DNA from 2 places in the Streptomyces sp. NPDC001604 genome. Region 1 is predicted to be linked to the other one. Evidence: riboswitches for the same ligand, from Rfam matches in the RefSeq annotation. Region 1 holds a riboswitch; the other holds the start of a gene.
What was found. Region 1 has a riboswitch for glycine ahead of gcvT (glycine cleavage system aminomethyltransferase GcvT). Riboswitches for the same ligand answer to the same signal wherever they lie in the genome.
Positions count from the first base shown of each region.

Region 2: it holds a riboswitch for glycine, as region 1 does, so the genes downstream of both, gcvP (aminomethyl-transferring glycine dehydrogenase) here and gcvT (glycine cleavage system aminomethyltransferase GcvT) in region 1, are expected to answer to the same signal.

Region 1 covers NZ_JBIAUY010000008.1:328,096-335,482, reverse strand. Annotated here, with positions in the region: gene ACFY1E_RS23965 (L-serine ammonia-lyase) at 1-694, opposite strand, end outside; gene glyA (serine hydroxymethyltransferase) at 751-2,013, opposite strand; gene gcvH (glycine cleavage system protein GcvH) at 2,028-2,405, opposite strand; gene gcvT (glycine cleavage system aminomethyltransferase GcvT) at 2,536-3,654, opposite strand; glycine riboswitch at 3,800-3,898, opposite strand; gene ACFY1E_RS23945 (AAA family ATPase) at 4,087-4,755, shown strand; gene ACFY1E_RS23940 (enhanced serine sensitivity protein SseB) at 4,838-5,632, shown strand; gene ACFY1E_RS23935 (enhanced serine sensitivity protein SseB C-terminal domain-containing protein) at 5,751-6,548, shown strand; gene ACFY1E_RS23930 (ABC transporter permease) at 6,858-7,387, shown strand, end outside.
Region 2 covers NZ_JBIAUY010000012.1:7,544-14,930, forward strand. Annotated here, with positions in the region: gene ACFY1E_RS28565 (bifunctional nuclease family protein) at 1-419, shown strand, start outside; gene ACFY1E_RS28570 (MerR family transcriptional regulator) at 623-1,306, shown strand; gene ACFY1E_RS28575 (DNA polymerase IV) at 1,386-2,750, shown strand; gene ACFY1E_RS28580 (PRC-barrel domain-containing protein) at 2,857-3,234, opposite strand; glycine riboswitch at 3,348-3,443, shown strand; gene gcvP (aminomethyl-transferring glycine dehydrogenase) at 3,620-6,505, shown strand; gene ACFY1E_RS28590 (molybdopterin-binding protein) at 6,553-6,972, opposite strand; gene ACFY1E_RS28595 (molybdopterin-binding protein) at 7,159-7,387, opposite strand, start outside.

The sequences.
Region 1 (7,387 bases):
CCTCGCGGGACATGCCGCGGGACACGCACGCCTGCATCACCCGCCAGATGTCGAGGAGCCCCGAGCGGATCTCGTCCTCGGTACGCCAGGCCCGCTCGTTCTCCAGCATCAGGGCGGAGATGGACAGACCCGTCTCCTTCGTCAGGCGCAGCAGCTCGTCGCCCGTGCGGAAGGGGTACTTCAGCACCGTGTCGTCCAGCTTGATGCGGTCCTGGCCGACCGCGTCCTCGTCGACGACGAAGCCGCCGCCCACCGAGTAGTACGTCTTCGACAGCAGCTCCGTACCCGAGGCGTCGAACGCCCACAGGGTCATGCCGTTCGCGTGGTACGGCAGGGCCTTGCGGCGGTGCAGCTTCAGGTCGTCGTCGAAGGAGAACGGGATCTCGTGCTCGCCGAGGAGCCGGATCCGGCTGGACGACTTGATCTCCGCGACCCGCTCGTCCGCCGTCTCCACGTCCACCGTCCGCGGCGAGGCGCCCTCCAGGCCGAGCAGCACCGCCTTGGGGGTGCCGTGGCCGTGGCCGGTCGCGCCCAGGGAGCCGTACAGCTCGGATCGTACGGACGCGACGGAGCCCAGCAGCTCCTCGCCCCGCAGACGTCGCGCGAACATGCGGGCCGCGCGCATCGGTCCCACCGTGTGGGAGCTCGACGGGCCTATGCCGATCGAGAACAGGTCGAAGACCGAGATGGCCACGGGAACTCCTCCGAAAAGGGTGGGGGCACACGTCGTCGGGTGCCCCCACCGGGGAACTACTTGTTCAGACCGGGGTACAGCGGGTGCTTGTCGGCAAGCGCCTTGACCCGGGCCTTGAGCGCCTCGACGTCGTACGACGGCTTCAGCGCCTCGGCGATGACGTCCGCGACCTCGGCGAAGTCCTCGGCGGTGAAGCCGCGGGTGGCCAGCGCCGGGGTGCCGATCCGCAGACCCGAGGTCACCATCGGCGGGCGCGGGTCGTTGGGGACGGCGTTGCGGTTGACCGTGATGCCGACCTCGTGGAGACGGTCCTCGGCCTGCTGCCCGTCCAGCTCGGAGTGGCGCAGGTCGACCAGGATCAGGTGCACGTCCGTGCCGCCGGACAGCACGTTCACCCCCACCTCGCGGGCGTCGTCCGCGGTCAGCCGCTCGGCGAGGATGCGCGCACCCTCCACCGTACGCCGCTGCCGCTCCTTGAACTCCTCGCTTGCGGCGACCTTGAAGGAGACCGCCTTCGCCGCGATCACATGCTCCAGCGGACCGCCCTGGAAGCCCGGGAAGACCGAGGAGTTCAGCTTCTTCGCGAAGTCCTGCTTGGCGAGGATGATGCCGCCGCGCGGGCCGCCCAGCGTCTTGTGCGTGGTGGAGGTGACGACATCCGCGTACGGCACCGGGTTGGGGTGCAGCCCGGCCGCGACCAGGCCCGCGAAGTGCGCCATGTCCACCCACAGGTACGCCCCGACCTCGTCGGCGATCCGCCGGAACTCCGCGAAGTCCAGCTGACGCGGATACGCCGACCAGCCCGCGATGATCACCTTCGGGCGGTGCTCCTTGGCCAGCCGCTCCAGCTCGGCCATGTCGACCAGGCCGGAGTCGTCCACGTGGTACGCGACCACGTTGAACTGCTTGCCGGAGAAGTTCAGCCGCATCCCGTGGGTGAGATGGCCGCCGTGCGCCAGGTCCAGGCCCAGGATGGTGTCGCCGGGCTGGGCCAGCGCGAACAGCGCGGCCTGGTTGGCGGAGGCACCCGAGTGCGGCTGCACGTTGGCGTACTCGGCGCCGAACAGCTCCTTGACCCGGTCGATGGCGATCTGCTCGGCGACATCGACGTGCTCGCAGCCGCCGTAGTAGCGCCGGCCGGGGTAGCCCTCGGCGTACTTGTTGGTCAGGACCGAGCCCTGGGCCTCCATCACCGCCAGCGGCGCGAAGTTCTCCGAGGCGATCATCTCGAGGGTGGACTGCTGGCGGTGCAGCTCGGCGTCGACCGCGGCGGCGATGTCCGGGTCGAGCTCATGCAGGGGCGTGTTCAGTACGGACATGCGTCTACGGCTCCTCAGCCGGCGTTCTGGGCGGTGTACTCGTCGGCGGAGAGCAGATCGGCCGGCTCCTCCGTGACACGGACCTTGAAGAGCCAACCGCCCTCGAAGGGCGCCGAGTTGACCAGGGACGGGTCGTTCACCACGTCCTCGTTGATCTCGGTGACCTCACCGGTGACGGGGGAGTACAGGTCGCTGACCGACTTGGTCGACTCCAGCTCGCCGCAGGTCTCGCCCGCGGTCACGGCGGAGCCCACCTCGGGAAGCTGGGCGTAGACGACATCGCCGAGCGCGTTGGCCGCGAACTCGGTGATGCCGACCGTCGAGACGCCGTCCTCGGCGGCCGACAGCCACTCGTGCTCCTTGCTGTAACGCAGCTGCTGGGGGTTGCTCATGGCCTGAATTCTCCTGTACGCGGTGGAGTGCTGATGAAGGGGGGACTGCGGGAAAAGCGTGTGAGCAGCGAAAATGTGCAGGGGGTCACGTCCGGGGACGGAGCCCCCCTCGCCCAGTCTCAGTCAGTGTCTACTTCTGCCGCTTGTAGAACGGCAGCGCCACGACCTCGTACGGCTCGTGACTGCCCCGGATGTCCACGCCGACACCCTCGGTGCCCGGCGCCGCATGCGCCGCGTCGACGTACGCCATCGCGATCGGCTTGCCCAGCGTGGGGGAGGGGGCTCCGGAGGTGACCTCGCCGATCACCTCGCCGCCCGCGACGACGGCGTACCCGGCGCGCGGGACCCGACGGCCCTCGGCGACCAGGCCGACGAGGACGCGCGGCGGGTTCTCCGCAGCCCTGGCGGCCGCCTCCTGGAGCGCCTCGCGCCCCACGAAGTCGCCCTCCTTCTCGAACTTCACCACCCGGCCGAGCCCGGCGTCGAACGGCGTGAGCGAGGTGGACAGTTCATGCCCGTACAGCGGCATGCCCGCCTCCAGGCGCAGGGTGTCCCGGCAGGACAGCCCGCAGGGCACCAGGCCGACCGATGCTCCGGCGTCGGTCAGCGCCTGCCACAGCTTCTCGGCGTCAGCGGGGGCGACGAACAGCTCGAAGCCGTCCTCGCCGGTGTAGCCGGTGCGCGCGATGAGGGCGGGGACGCCGGCGACGGTGCCGGGCAGGCCGGCGTAGTACTTCAGGCCGTCGAGGTCGGCGTCGGTGAGCGACTTCAGGATGCCGGGGGACTCGGGGCCCTGCACGGCGATCAGCGCGTAGTTGTCCCGGTCGTCGCGCACCTCGGCGTCGAAGCCGGCCGAGCGCTCAACGAGCGCGTCCAGCACCACCTGGGCGTTGGAGGCGTTGGCCACCACCATGTACTCGGTCTCGCCGAGCCGGTAGACGATCAGGTCGTCGAGGATGCCGCCGTCGGCCCGGCAGATCATCGTGTAGCGGGCGCGGCCGACGCCGACGGAGGCGATGTTGCCGACCAGCGCGAAGTTCAGGAGCTGGGCGGCCTGCGGGCCGGTGACGGTGATCTCGCCCATGTGGGAGAGATCGAAGAGCCCGGCCTTCGTCCGCACGGCGAGGTGCTCGTCGCGCTCGGAGCCGTAGCGCAGGGGCATGTCCCAGCCGGCGAAGTCGGTCATCGTCGCGCCGAGCGAACGATGCAGGGCATCGAGCGCGGTGTGACGGGGTTCGGTGCTGCTCATCGGACGGTCGTCTCCCAGGCAGAGTGCATGACGGGCGAGGTCGTTCCTCCCCATCTGTCATCGGAACCTGAGAGGTTCGCCATGAAGTCATGGCTTGCACCTTGGGTGGGGCCACCGGATCCGGTGGCCCGCTTTTCAGATGTGCCTCGCCCGCGCGGTAACGGGGCCTGAGAGATTCAAGGGAGGGACTTGCTCCTTCGGCGCCCGGCAGACTCTGCTGCCGGGACTCTCCCGCGCGGATTCAAACGGCCGGTATGCAGTTGCGCGCACATCATTGCACGCGCCCCCTCCTCCGTGGCACCTCCTCTGTGCCCCTCCTCTTTGTGACGGGGCTGTGGCCGGAACCGAACACACCCGCGAGACGCCGTGCATTACCTTCCCTTTACAAAGAGTGGGGAGAAGCTTTCCTGACCCCCAGGAAGGACGATCACGGTGAACAGGACCACGGTGTACGCCACGACCTCGGCCGTCGCGCTGCCCAAACAGCCCGCGGCCCCGGCCAAGGACGTGTGCGGTGCCTGCCCCGCACCCGTGGTCCGCGATCTGCGCGACCGCTCGGGGCACAGCCCGCACGCCCTGCTCTTCGGCCCCCGTGACCTGGTGGTGGTCACCGGCCTGCCCGGCAGCGGCAAGTCCACGCTGATGGAGCGCGCTGTCCGCGGCCTCCGCATCGACTCCCAGGACGCCCGGGACCGCTGGGAGGCCCGCACGCCCCGCTTCCTGCCCTACGCGCTCTACCGTCCCCTCGTCCGCCTCGCCCACTACGCCGGACTGCGCCGCGCCCTGCGCAGCGGCGAAGGGGTCGTCGTGCACGACTGCGGTACGCAGGCCTGGGTGCGCGGCTGGCTGGCCCGGGAGGGCCGGCGCCGCGGCGGCACCCTGCATCTGCTGCTGCTCGACGTCACGCCCGGCACGGCACTGGAGGGCCAGCGGGAGCGCGGCCGTGGCGTCTCGCGCTACGCCTTCCTGCGGCACCGCACCGCGGCGGCCCGGCTGATCCGCGCGGTCGAGCGGGGCGACCTGCCCGAGGGCGTCGGCTCGGCGGTGCTGCTGGACCGGGACGCCGCGGACGTCCTGCGCAGGATCGGTTTCACGGGGTGACGCACGGCCCAACCCCTTTGTCCCTCCCACCCGCTAGCCTTTCCAGCCACAGCAGTGGTTCTCAGCAGGCGGTCGGACACAGATGGACTTCGCAGCGGATCTCCCCGCGGACTTTCCCTTGCAGGCGCACCCCCATCCGCACGGCGGATGGCCCGGCAACGAGCTGGAGGAGGTGCTGTCGGCCTCCCTCGGCATACCCTCGGCGGGCGGCCGGATCCTCGAGGTGCTCGGCCGCAGCTTCGTCTGGGTGCCGCTGCCGAACGGCGGCGACCTGAACAGCGGCCCCCTCGACCTGCCCACGCTGGAGATCGAGGGCCAGGCCTATGTGCCGGTCTTCAGCTCCGAGGAGCAGTTCCGGCAGGTGGTCGGCTCCCACATGTCGTACACGATCGCCCCGGCCGTCGAGTTCGCCCGCGGACTGCCCCCGCAGGTCGGCCTCGCCGTGAACCCGGACGGCGTGGTCGGCATCCCGCTCCCGCCGCCCGCCGTCGCCGAACTCTGCCGCGTGGGCCGCACCCCGCTGGACGGCCCCGCCTCCGGCGGCCGCGTCAAGCTCTTCGAGCCGGACTGGCAGGACGACCCGATCGACTTCCTCGCCGCGGCCTCCGCCGAGTTCGCCGGGACAGGCGTGGTCGTCACCGCCCGCCGCTGCCTCGCCGCCATCGAGACGGCGGACCCGGTGATGTTCGTGGGCGTCGAACTCTCCCAGCGTGAGGGTGACATCAGAGCCCTTCCCCTGGAGGCCCTGAGCCGGGCCATCACCAGAATCCCCACCCAGTGGCCCGTCAACCTAGTCCTCCTGGACGTGACGGACGATCCGGTGGCGACCTGGATGCTCGAACGGGTACGCCCTTTCTATACGAGGGATCACCTGTAGAACGCCGCGAGGGGCAGCCGCCCCGGGCGCGCGTGCAGTATCGACACACAACAAGCCTCGAGTTCCTAGGCGCTTAAGCTTGTGTCCACGCGGGGCAACCATGAGAAGGGGCACACACGTGAGCGCCAGCGGCACCACGACCGGGACGGTCGAGAACATGCTGCGCCAGGTGACGCCGGGGCGCTACGACGCCTACGAGGCACTCCTCCGCGCACTCGCGACCCCCGGCTCCGGCCAGGTCTGGATGCTCCTGTGGCACGGCCAGGCGGGCTCCCCGGACGCCCAGTACGGAAACATGGAGGTCGGCGGCTACGGCTACGCGCCCTGCGTCACCTCGGCGCAGGAGCTGAGCGCCAGCGGCTGGAACAGATCGTACGAGGTGGTCGACGGGCTGGACGTCGCCCGGACCCTGTACCCCGACCACTTCGGCCTCTGGCTCAATCCGCACGCCCCGGGCGGCGGCGTGGGCATCCCCTGGCTGGACCTGCGCCGGATCGCCACCGGTCTGGAGCGCCAGGCGGCCGGCCCGCTGCGGATGTCGGAACCCGCGATCGAGATCCCGCAGTTCTACGCCCTGCTCGCGCAGAACGCCCATCGCACCCCGGCCGTCCGCTCGCTGCGCCGCGCCTGGGTGCAGCCGGCGCTCGGGGCGCCGTATCTCGCGATCGGGCTCGACGTGTACGACACCAGCCCGCCCGCGGTGGACTCGGTGCGGGCGATGATGCAGCAGTCCATCGGCGCCGTCCCGGACGGACTGCCGGTGTCGACGGTGGCGATGTCGGACGAGTACGACCCGGTCGCGCTGTGGATGCGCGCGAGCGCCCGCCCCTTCTACGACCGCGAGGCCCACGCGGCCGCTCCGGCCCAGGCCCCGGCGGCCGGGTACGGGTACCCGCCGGTGCATGGCGGATACTGAGACGCAGGCCTGGTCCGTACCAAGCCGGGAGTCGATCTGCGCGCGTAGATCGGGACGGAAGATCCTTTTCCGTGGAGTATGTCCGAAATTATCCCCGTCCGGCCGCCGTTACCCGGTGTCCGGATAACGGAACCCTCCAGCCTGCATCACGTTTACGCATCCTTTCCCCGCCAAGTCTGGCAACAGATCGCCAAAGCGTTGAAGACTCCCGGTCCAGGGGACTTCGTCCCTGTGTACGACGGACTGATCACGCCGCCACCGCGGCAAAGTGCGGGCCGGCTACCGCCGGTTGAGAGGGGTCCCTGCCAGATGACGGCACCATTGCACGAGCCGACCGCAGAAGCGGCCCCGAGCGCGGCCGAAGAAGCGGCGGTCGCCGCCGCCGGCGACAAGGCCGTACAGGGGCGTTCCCTGGGCCGGATCGCCTGGGAGCGCCTGAAGAGGGACAAGCTCGCCCTCACAGGCGGCATCGTCGTGCTCGTACTCGTCGTGGTGGCGCTGCTCGCTCCGGTGATCACCAGCCTCTACGGGCAGGACCCCGACGTCTACCACGAGAGCCTGATCGACCCGCTGTTCAGCACCCCCAAGGGCTCGCTCGGCGGCATCAGCGGCGACCACTGGCTGGGCGTCGAGCCGGTCAACGGCCGCGACATCTTCGCGCGCATCCTCTACGGCGCCCGGATCTCGCTCCTGGTCGGCTTCCTGTCCGCGATCGTCGCCGTCGTGCTCGGCACGATCCTCGGCATCCTGGCCGGCTTCTTCGGCGGCTGGGTCGACTCGGTCATCAGCCGCGTCATGGACGGCCTGCTGGCCTTCCCGCAGCTGCTCTTCATCATCGC
Region 2 (7,387 bases), on a different contig from region 1:
TCGTGCTCCTGCGTGAAGTGGGAGGCGACCGTTACCTCCCCATCTGGATCGGGCCGGGGGAGGCGACTGCCATTGCCTTCGCCCAGCAGGGCATGGCCCCCGCACGACCGCTGACCCACGACCTGTTCAAGGACGTGCTGGAGGCCGTCGGTCAGGAGCTGACCGAAGTGCGCATCACGGATCTGCGGGAGGGCGTCTTCTACGCGGAGCTGGTCTTCGCCAGCGGGGTCGAAGTCAGTGCCCGTCCGTCCGACGCCATAGCGCTGGCCCTGCGCACCGGAACGCCGATCTACGGCAGCGACGGTGTGCTCGACGACGCAGGCATCGCGATCCCGGATGAGCAGGAGGACGAGGTGGAGAAGTTCCGCGAGTTCCTCGACCAGATCTCGCCGGAGGACTTCGGGACAAGCAGCCAGTGAGACTCGAACGCCGGCAAGTGCCAACGGCGAGTGAGAGCGTCCTGCGGTCCCCTCCGAGCGCATTCGGCTAGCCTTTCCCCGCGGTGGGGTGCGGGAAACCACTCTTAGGGTGATTATCACTCGGCGTGCCGAGTGTGGCGATCGTTGACGCACCCCTGGTGACTGCCTACCGTCGAGATGGCAGGTCAAGGACGGAGGTCGGCGTGAGAAGCAGCGGCGACGGTACGGCTGGGGGTGGCCCCGGACGCAGTTTCGGGGAGAGCGGTCCGTACCCTCCCCCGAGCTCTCAACTTCGTTCGAGTTGGGGGGACCCCCATCCCGGCAGCGCGGCCGATCACGCTCCGCAGCGACCGGCGGCCGTGCCGAGCAGCGGAGGGGCGGCGTCCATGGCGTCCGAGCAGATCGGCTATCGCGGCCCGACGGCCTGTGCGGCCGCCGGCATCACCTACCGGCAACTGGACTACTGGGCCCGTACCGGGCTCGTCGAGCCGAGCGTGCGGCCCGCCTACGGGTCGGGCACGCAGCGGCTGTACAGCTTCCGGGACGTCGTCGTCCTGAAGATCGTCAAGCGGTTCCTGGACACCGGGGTGTCGCTGCAGAACATCCGTACCGCGGTGACGCACCTGCGTGAGCGCGGCTTCCGGGACCTGGAGCGCATGACGCTGATGAGCGACGGCGCCACGGTCTACGAGTGCACCTCGCCCGACGAGGTCCATGCGCTGCTCCAGGGCGGCCAGGGGATCTTCGGGATCGCCGTCGGTGTGGTGTGGCGGGACGTCGACAGTGCGCTCTCGCAGCTGCACGGTGAGCGGATCGACACCGGTGAGACCCTGGTCGGGCACAACCCGGCGGACGAGCTGGCACGACGGCGGAACCGGGCGGTCTGACCGCGTTCTCTGCGGCCTCTCCCAGACCTTCGGCGGTCGTGGGGCGGCATTGTCAGTGGCGTAGGGCAGCATCGGAGATGTGAGAAACGCGCCCACGATCCTGCATCTCGACATGGATGCCTTCTACGCCTCGGCGGAGCAGGCATCCAAGCCGAGTCTGCGTGGGAAGGCCGTGATCGTGGGTGGGCTCGGGCCGCGCGGGGTGGTCGCCACCGCTTCGTACGAGGCGCGGGTCTTCGGAGTGCGGTCGGCGATGCCGATGGCACAGGCGCGTCGGCTGGCACCGAACGCCGCGTATCTGGTGCCGCGCTTCGGGTTCTACCGGTCGATCAGCGAGCAGGTCATGGGGCTGCTGCACTCGCTGTCGCCGCTGGTGGAGCCCCTGAGCCTCGATGAGGCCTTTGTGGACCTGGAGGCCGGGGAGGCGGCCTGGGACGCGGCGTCGGCGCGGCTGGTGGGGGAGAAGCTGCGCGCCGACATACGGGCGGATACGGGCCTCACCGGGTCCGTGGGCCTCGCCGCCTGCAAGATGCTCGCGAAGATCGCCTCCGAGGAGGCCAAGCCGAACGGGCTGGTGCTGGTCGAGCCCGGGACCGAGCGGGCCAAGCTCGGACCGATGTCGGTGCGGATGCTGCCGGGGGTGGGGCCGGCCACGGGGGACCATCTGCGGCGGGCCGGCATCACCACGGTCGACGAGATCGCCGAGGCCGGTGAGGACGAGCTCGTCCGGCTGCTGGGCAAGGCCCATGGACATGCGTTGTACGCCATGGCGCTGGCGCACGACGACCGGCCCGTGGTGGCCGAGCGGGAGGCCAAGTCGGTATCGGTCGAGGACACGTACGACGTGGACATCCACGACCGGGTGAGGGTGGGGCTGGAGGTGCAGCGGCTGGCCGACCGGTGCGTGCGGCGGCTGCGAGGTGCGGGTCTTTCGGGGCGGACCATCGTGCTGAAGGTGCGGCGCTACGACTTCTCGACGCTGACTCGTTCCGAGACGCTGCGCGGGCCCACGGACGATCCGGCGGTCGTGCGGGAGGCTGCCGCGCGGCTGCTGGACTCGGTGGACACGACGGGAGGTGTGCGGCTGCTGGGGGTCGGGGTGAGCGGGCTGGCCGACTACACGCAGGAGGATCTGTTCGCGCAGGCCGCGGGGGACGGTGCGGAACATCCGGTGGACGAAGCGGATGAGGAGCCCGCAGAGGAGCAGAAGGTGGCTGTCGAACGGCGGTGGCCCGCCGGGCACGATGTGCGGCATGCCGAGTTCGGGCACGGGTGGGTGCAGGGAAGCGGGCTCGGGCGGGTGACCGTGCGGTTCGAGACGCCGGATTCGGAGCCGGGGCGCGTGCGGACGTTTCGCACGGACGACCCTGAGCTGGAGCCGGCGGACCCGTTGCCGTTGGTGCCGGGGAGACCCGGGGCCTCCGTGCACGGGGTCGGTGCCTGACTGGAAGGGCGCTGGTCAGCGCGGGGGCCGGGTACGGTGGGGCGGTTCGTCCAGGGCCTGTCGGCCGGAGCGGGTCGGCTGCGGGGAACTACGGCTTGCGGTAGGTCTAGGCGTCCGCGTCCTCCGTGCCCGCCAGCTTGCCGAAGTCGTGGTCGGGGAAGGAGCCAGGCGCGGGGATGTCCAGGCCGTAGTGGTGGTAGAGCTGGAGCTCCTGTTCGGGGGAGAGGTGGCGGCCGACGCCGAAGTCGGGGGCGTCCTTGATGAGGGAGCGGTCGAAGGGGACGTGGAGGGTGCCTTCGATCAGTTCGCTGGGTTCCAGGGGGACGAAGGCGTCGCGGGAGAACAGGCCGGTGCGTATGGCCGCCCACTCCGGCACGCCGGTCGCATCGTCGAGGTAGACCTCGTCGATGGTGCCGAGCTTGGTGCCGTTGCGGTCGAACGCCTTGCGGCCGATCAGGTTGCGCGGATCGATGTCGGTCTGCACGGGCCCTCCACTTGGTCGCAACTCATCCGTAAGCACTACGAAAGAGCAGATTGGTGATGACGGCCACTCGAAGGATCGGATGGTGTGCGCGCTGGTACGCTGACAGCGGCTGCTGACCCCGTGCGGGAGAGTCCTCCAGACATCATCGGAGGCGCCGAAGGAGCAAATCCTCCCCGGAATCTCTCAGGCTCACGTACCGCGCGGACGAGGTCACTCTGGAAAGCAGGGCGGGTGTCGATGGCTTCCGCTCTCACCGACGGTGAAAGCCGGGCGCCCTCGGGTGTTCCGGTGAAGCTCTCAGGTTGAGATGACAGAGGGGGAGGCCGTCCGGGTACCCGTGCCGTGGTGCCCCTCGAAGGTCGTGTCAGACCAGGAGGCCTCCGCAATGACCGCCCATCGCATTCCGCTCGCCGAGCTCGAACAGGGAATCCCGTTCGAGCAGCGCCATATAGGGCCTGATCACGAGGCGCGGGCGAAGATGCTCGCGCACGTCGGATACGGCTCGCTGGACGAGCTGACCGCCGCCGCGGTGCCCGATGTGATCAAGAACTCGGATGCGCTGGAGCTGCCGGGTGCGCGTACCGAGGCCGAGGTGCTGGCCGAGCTGCGGTCGCTCGCCGACCGGAACCAGGTGCTCGACTCCATGATCGGGCTCGGGTACTACGGGACCTTCACCCCGCCGGTCATCCTGCGCAATGTGATGGAGAATCCCGCCTGGTACACGGCCTACACGCCCTACCAGCCCGAGATCTCGCAGGGGCGGCTCGAGGCCCTGCTCAATTTCCAGACGATGGTCGCCGACCTGACCGGGCTGCCCACCTCCGGTGCCTCGCTGCTCGACGAGGGGACGGCCGCCGCCGAGGCCATGGCGCTGTCCCGGCGCATGGGCAGGAACAAGAAGGGCCTGTTCCTGATCGACTCGGACGTGCTGCCGCAGACCATCGCCGTGATCGAGACCCGCGCTGAGCCGACCGGTGTGGAGGTCGTGGTCGCCGACCTCAGCGACGGCATTCCGGCCGAGGTCGCCGGGCGTGAGATCAACGGCGTGCTCGTCCAGTACCCCGGCGCCTCCGGCGTCGTACGCGATCTCAAGCCGCTCATCGACCAGGCGCACGAACTCGGTGCGCTCGTCACGGTCGCCGCCGATCTGCTGGCGCTGACGCTGCTGAAGTCGCCCGGGGAGCTCGGCGCGGACATCGCGGTCGGGACCACGCAGCGCTTCGGTGTGCCGATGGGCTTCGGCGGGCCGCACGCGGGCTACATGGCGGTGCACGAGAAGTTCGCACGCAGCCTGCCCGGCCGGCTGGTGGGCGTCTCCGTGGATGCGGACGGGCACAAGGCCTACCGGCTCGCGCTGCAGACGCGCGAGCAGCACATCCGGCGGGAGAAGGCCACCAGCAACATCTGCACGGCCCAGGTGCTGCTCGCCGTCATGGCGGGGATGTACGCGGTGTACCACGGGCCGGACGGGCTCAAGGCGATCGCGCGGCGCACCCACCGGTACGCCACGATCCTTGCCGCGGGCCTTCGGGCCGGTGGTGTCGAGGTCGTGCACGGCTCCTACTTCGACACGCTCACCGTGCGGGTGCCGGGCCGCGCCACCGAGGTGGTGACCGCCGCGCGGGAGAACGGGGTCAACCTTCACCTGGTCGACGCCGACCACGTGTCGATCGCCTGCGACGAGACCACCGCGCGGGCGCAGGTGGGCGCCGTGTGGAGCGCGTTCGGGGTCGAGGGTGACATCGAGGCGCTGGACGCGGCGACCGAGGACTCCCTGCCCGCAGGACTGCTGCGCACCGACGACTACCTCACCCACCCGGTCTTCCAGGAGCACCGCTCCGAGACCGCGATGCTGCGCTACCTGCGGCGGCTCGCCGACCGCGACTACGCGCTCGACCGGGGCATGATCCCGCTGGGCTCCTGCACCATGAAGCTCAACGCGACCACCGAGATGGAGCCGGTCACCTGGCCCGAGTTCGGGCAGCTGCACCCCTTTGCGCCCGCCGAGCAGGCGCAGGGCTACCTCACCCTCATCCGTGAGCTGGAGGAGCGGCTCGCCGAGGTCACCGGGTACGACAAGGTGTCCCTGCAGCCCAACGCGGGATCGCAGGGCGAGCTGGCCGGACTCCTCGCCGTACGCGGCTATCACCGGGCCAACGGGGACGAGCAGCGGACCGTGTGTTTGATTCCGTCGTCCGCGCACGGTACGAACGCCGCCAGCGCCGTGATGGCCGGGATGAAGGTCGTCGTCGTGAAGACCGCCGAGGACGGCGAGATCGACGTCGAGGACCTGCGGGCGAAGATCGAGCAGTACCGCGACGAGCTGGCGGTGCTGATGATCACGTACCCCTCCACGCACGGTGTGTTCGAGGAGCATGTCGCCGACATCTGCGCGCAGGTCCACGAGGCCGGCGGACAGGTGTACGTCGACGGCGCCAACCTCAACGCCCTGGTGGGGCTCGCCAAGCCCGGGCACTTCGGCGGTGACGTCTCGCACCTCAACCTGCACAAGACCTTCTGCATCCCGCACGGCGGCGGCGGGCCCGGCGTCGGCCCGGTCGGCGTACGGGCGCACCTGGCGCCGTATCTGCCGAACCACCCGATGCAGCCGGCCGCAGGACCGGCGACGGGCGTCGGGCCGATCTCCGCGGCTCCCTGGGGTTCCGCGGGCATCCTGCCGATCTCGTGGGCGTACGTCCGGCTCATGGGCGGCGAGGGGCTGAAGCGGGCCACGCAGGTGGCCGTGCTGAGCGCCAACTACATCGCCAAGCGGCTGGAGCCGCACTACCCGGTGCTCTACACCGGTCCGGGCGGGCTGGTCGCGCACGAGTGCATCATCGATCTGCGGCCGCTGACCAAGGCGACCGGGGTGAGCGTCGACGACGTCGCCAAGCGGCTCATCGACTACGGCTTCCACGCGCCGACGATGTCGTTCCCGGTGGCCGGCACGCTGATGATCGAGCCGACCGAGTCCGAGGACCTGATCGAGCTGGACCGGTTCTGCGAGGCGATGATCGCCATTCGTGCGGAGATCGAGAAGGTCGGGTCGGGCGAGTGGCCGGCCGAGGACAACCCGCTCCGGGGTGCGCCGCACACCGCCGCCGCGCTCGGTGGGGAGTGGGAGCACGCGTACTCGCGTGAGGAGGCCGTCTTCCCGGCCGGGGTGTCGGCCGCCGACAAGTACTGGCCGCCGGTGCGCCGGATCGACCAGGCCTTCGGTGACCGGAACCTGGTGTGCTCATGCCCGCCGCTGGACGCGTACGACGACTGAGGCAGTGGTTGTGGAGGAGGGCCCCGCTTAGGCGGGGCCCTTTCCCGTCACGCCGTCGCGAGTGAGATCTCCGTCGACTTGATCAGGGCCACGACGGGTGTGCCGGAGGTCAGAGCGAGGTCCGTGACGGCGTCCTTGGTGATCGCGGAGGTCAGTTCGCCGCCGTCGACGGCGACCTTCACGGAGGCCATCGCGCCGCCGGTGGTCACTTCGGTGACCGTGCCGGGCAGCTGGTTGCGGATGGACAGTCCCTCGACCGGGGCGGTGGCCAGGGAGACCTCCGTCGCCTTCACCAGGGCGCGTACGGCGGTGCCCGCGGCGAGGCCGAGTTCCTCGGCGGACTCGAGGGTGATCGCCGCGGTGATGTCCTGGCCGCCGGTGAGGCGGACCCTGACGGTGGCCATGACCTCTCCGGGGGTGATGGCGGTGACCGTGCCGGGGATCTGGTTGCGGATGCTCAGGCTCATGGGGCTCATGGGGAACGCCTCGCAGGGGTGGCGGATTGAGGGCTTTGTGCCCGGGCCCACCGTAGCCCCAGCGGCGTGTTGTGCCAGGTATGCGGGTGTCTGCGTCGCTTTGCCGTTGCCCGCGGCCGTGGCGCTCGGGCCGGAATCGCATGAGCCGCGGCTCGCCGTAGGGGAGTTGTTCCTGGGCTAGGCGCGGTCGATGTGCACGTTGGTCGACTTCACGCGGGCGGTGGCCTCCATGCCGACCTCGAGGCCTAGCTCCTCCACGGCCTCGCGGGTCAGGAGTGAGACCAGGCGGTGCGGGCCGGCCTGGATCTCGACCTGGGCCGCCACGTCGCCGAGCTTGATAGCGGTGACGATGCCGGGGAAGGCGTTGCGGACCGAGGTGTAGGAGGTCTCCTCCTCGGCGCTGCCC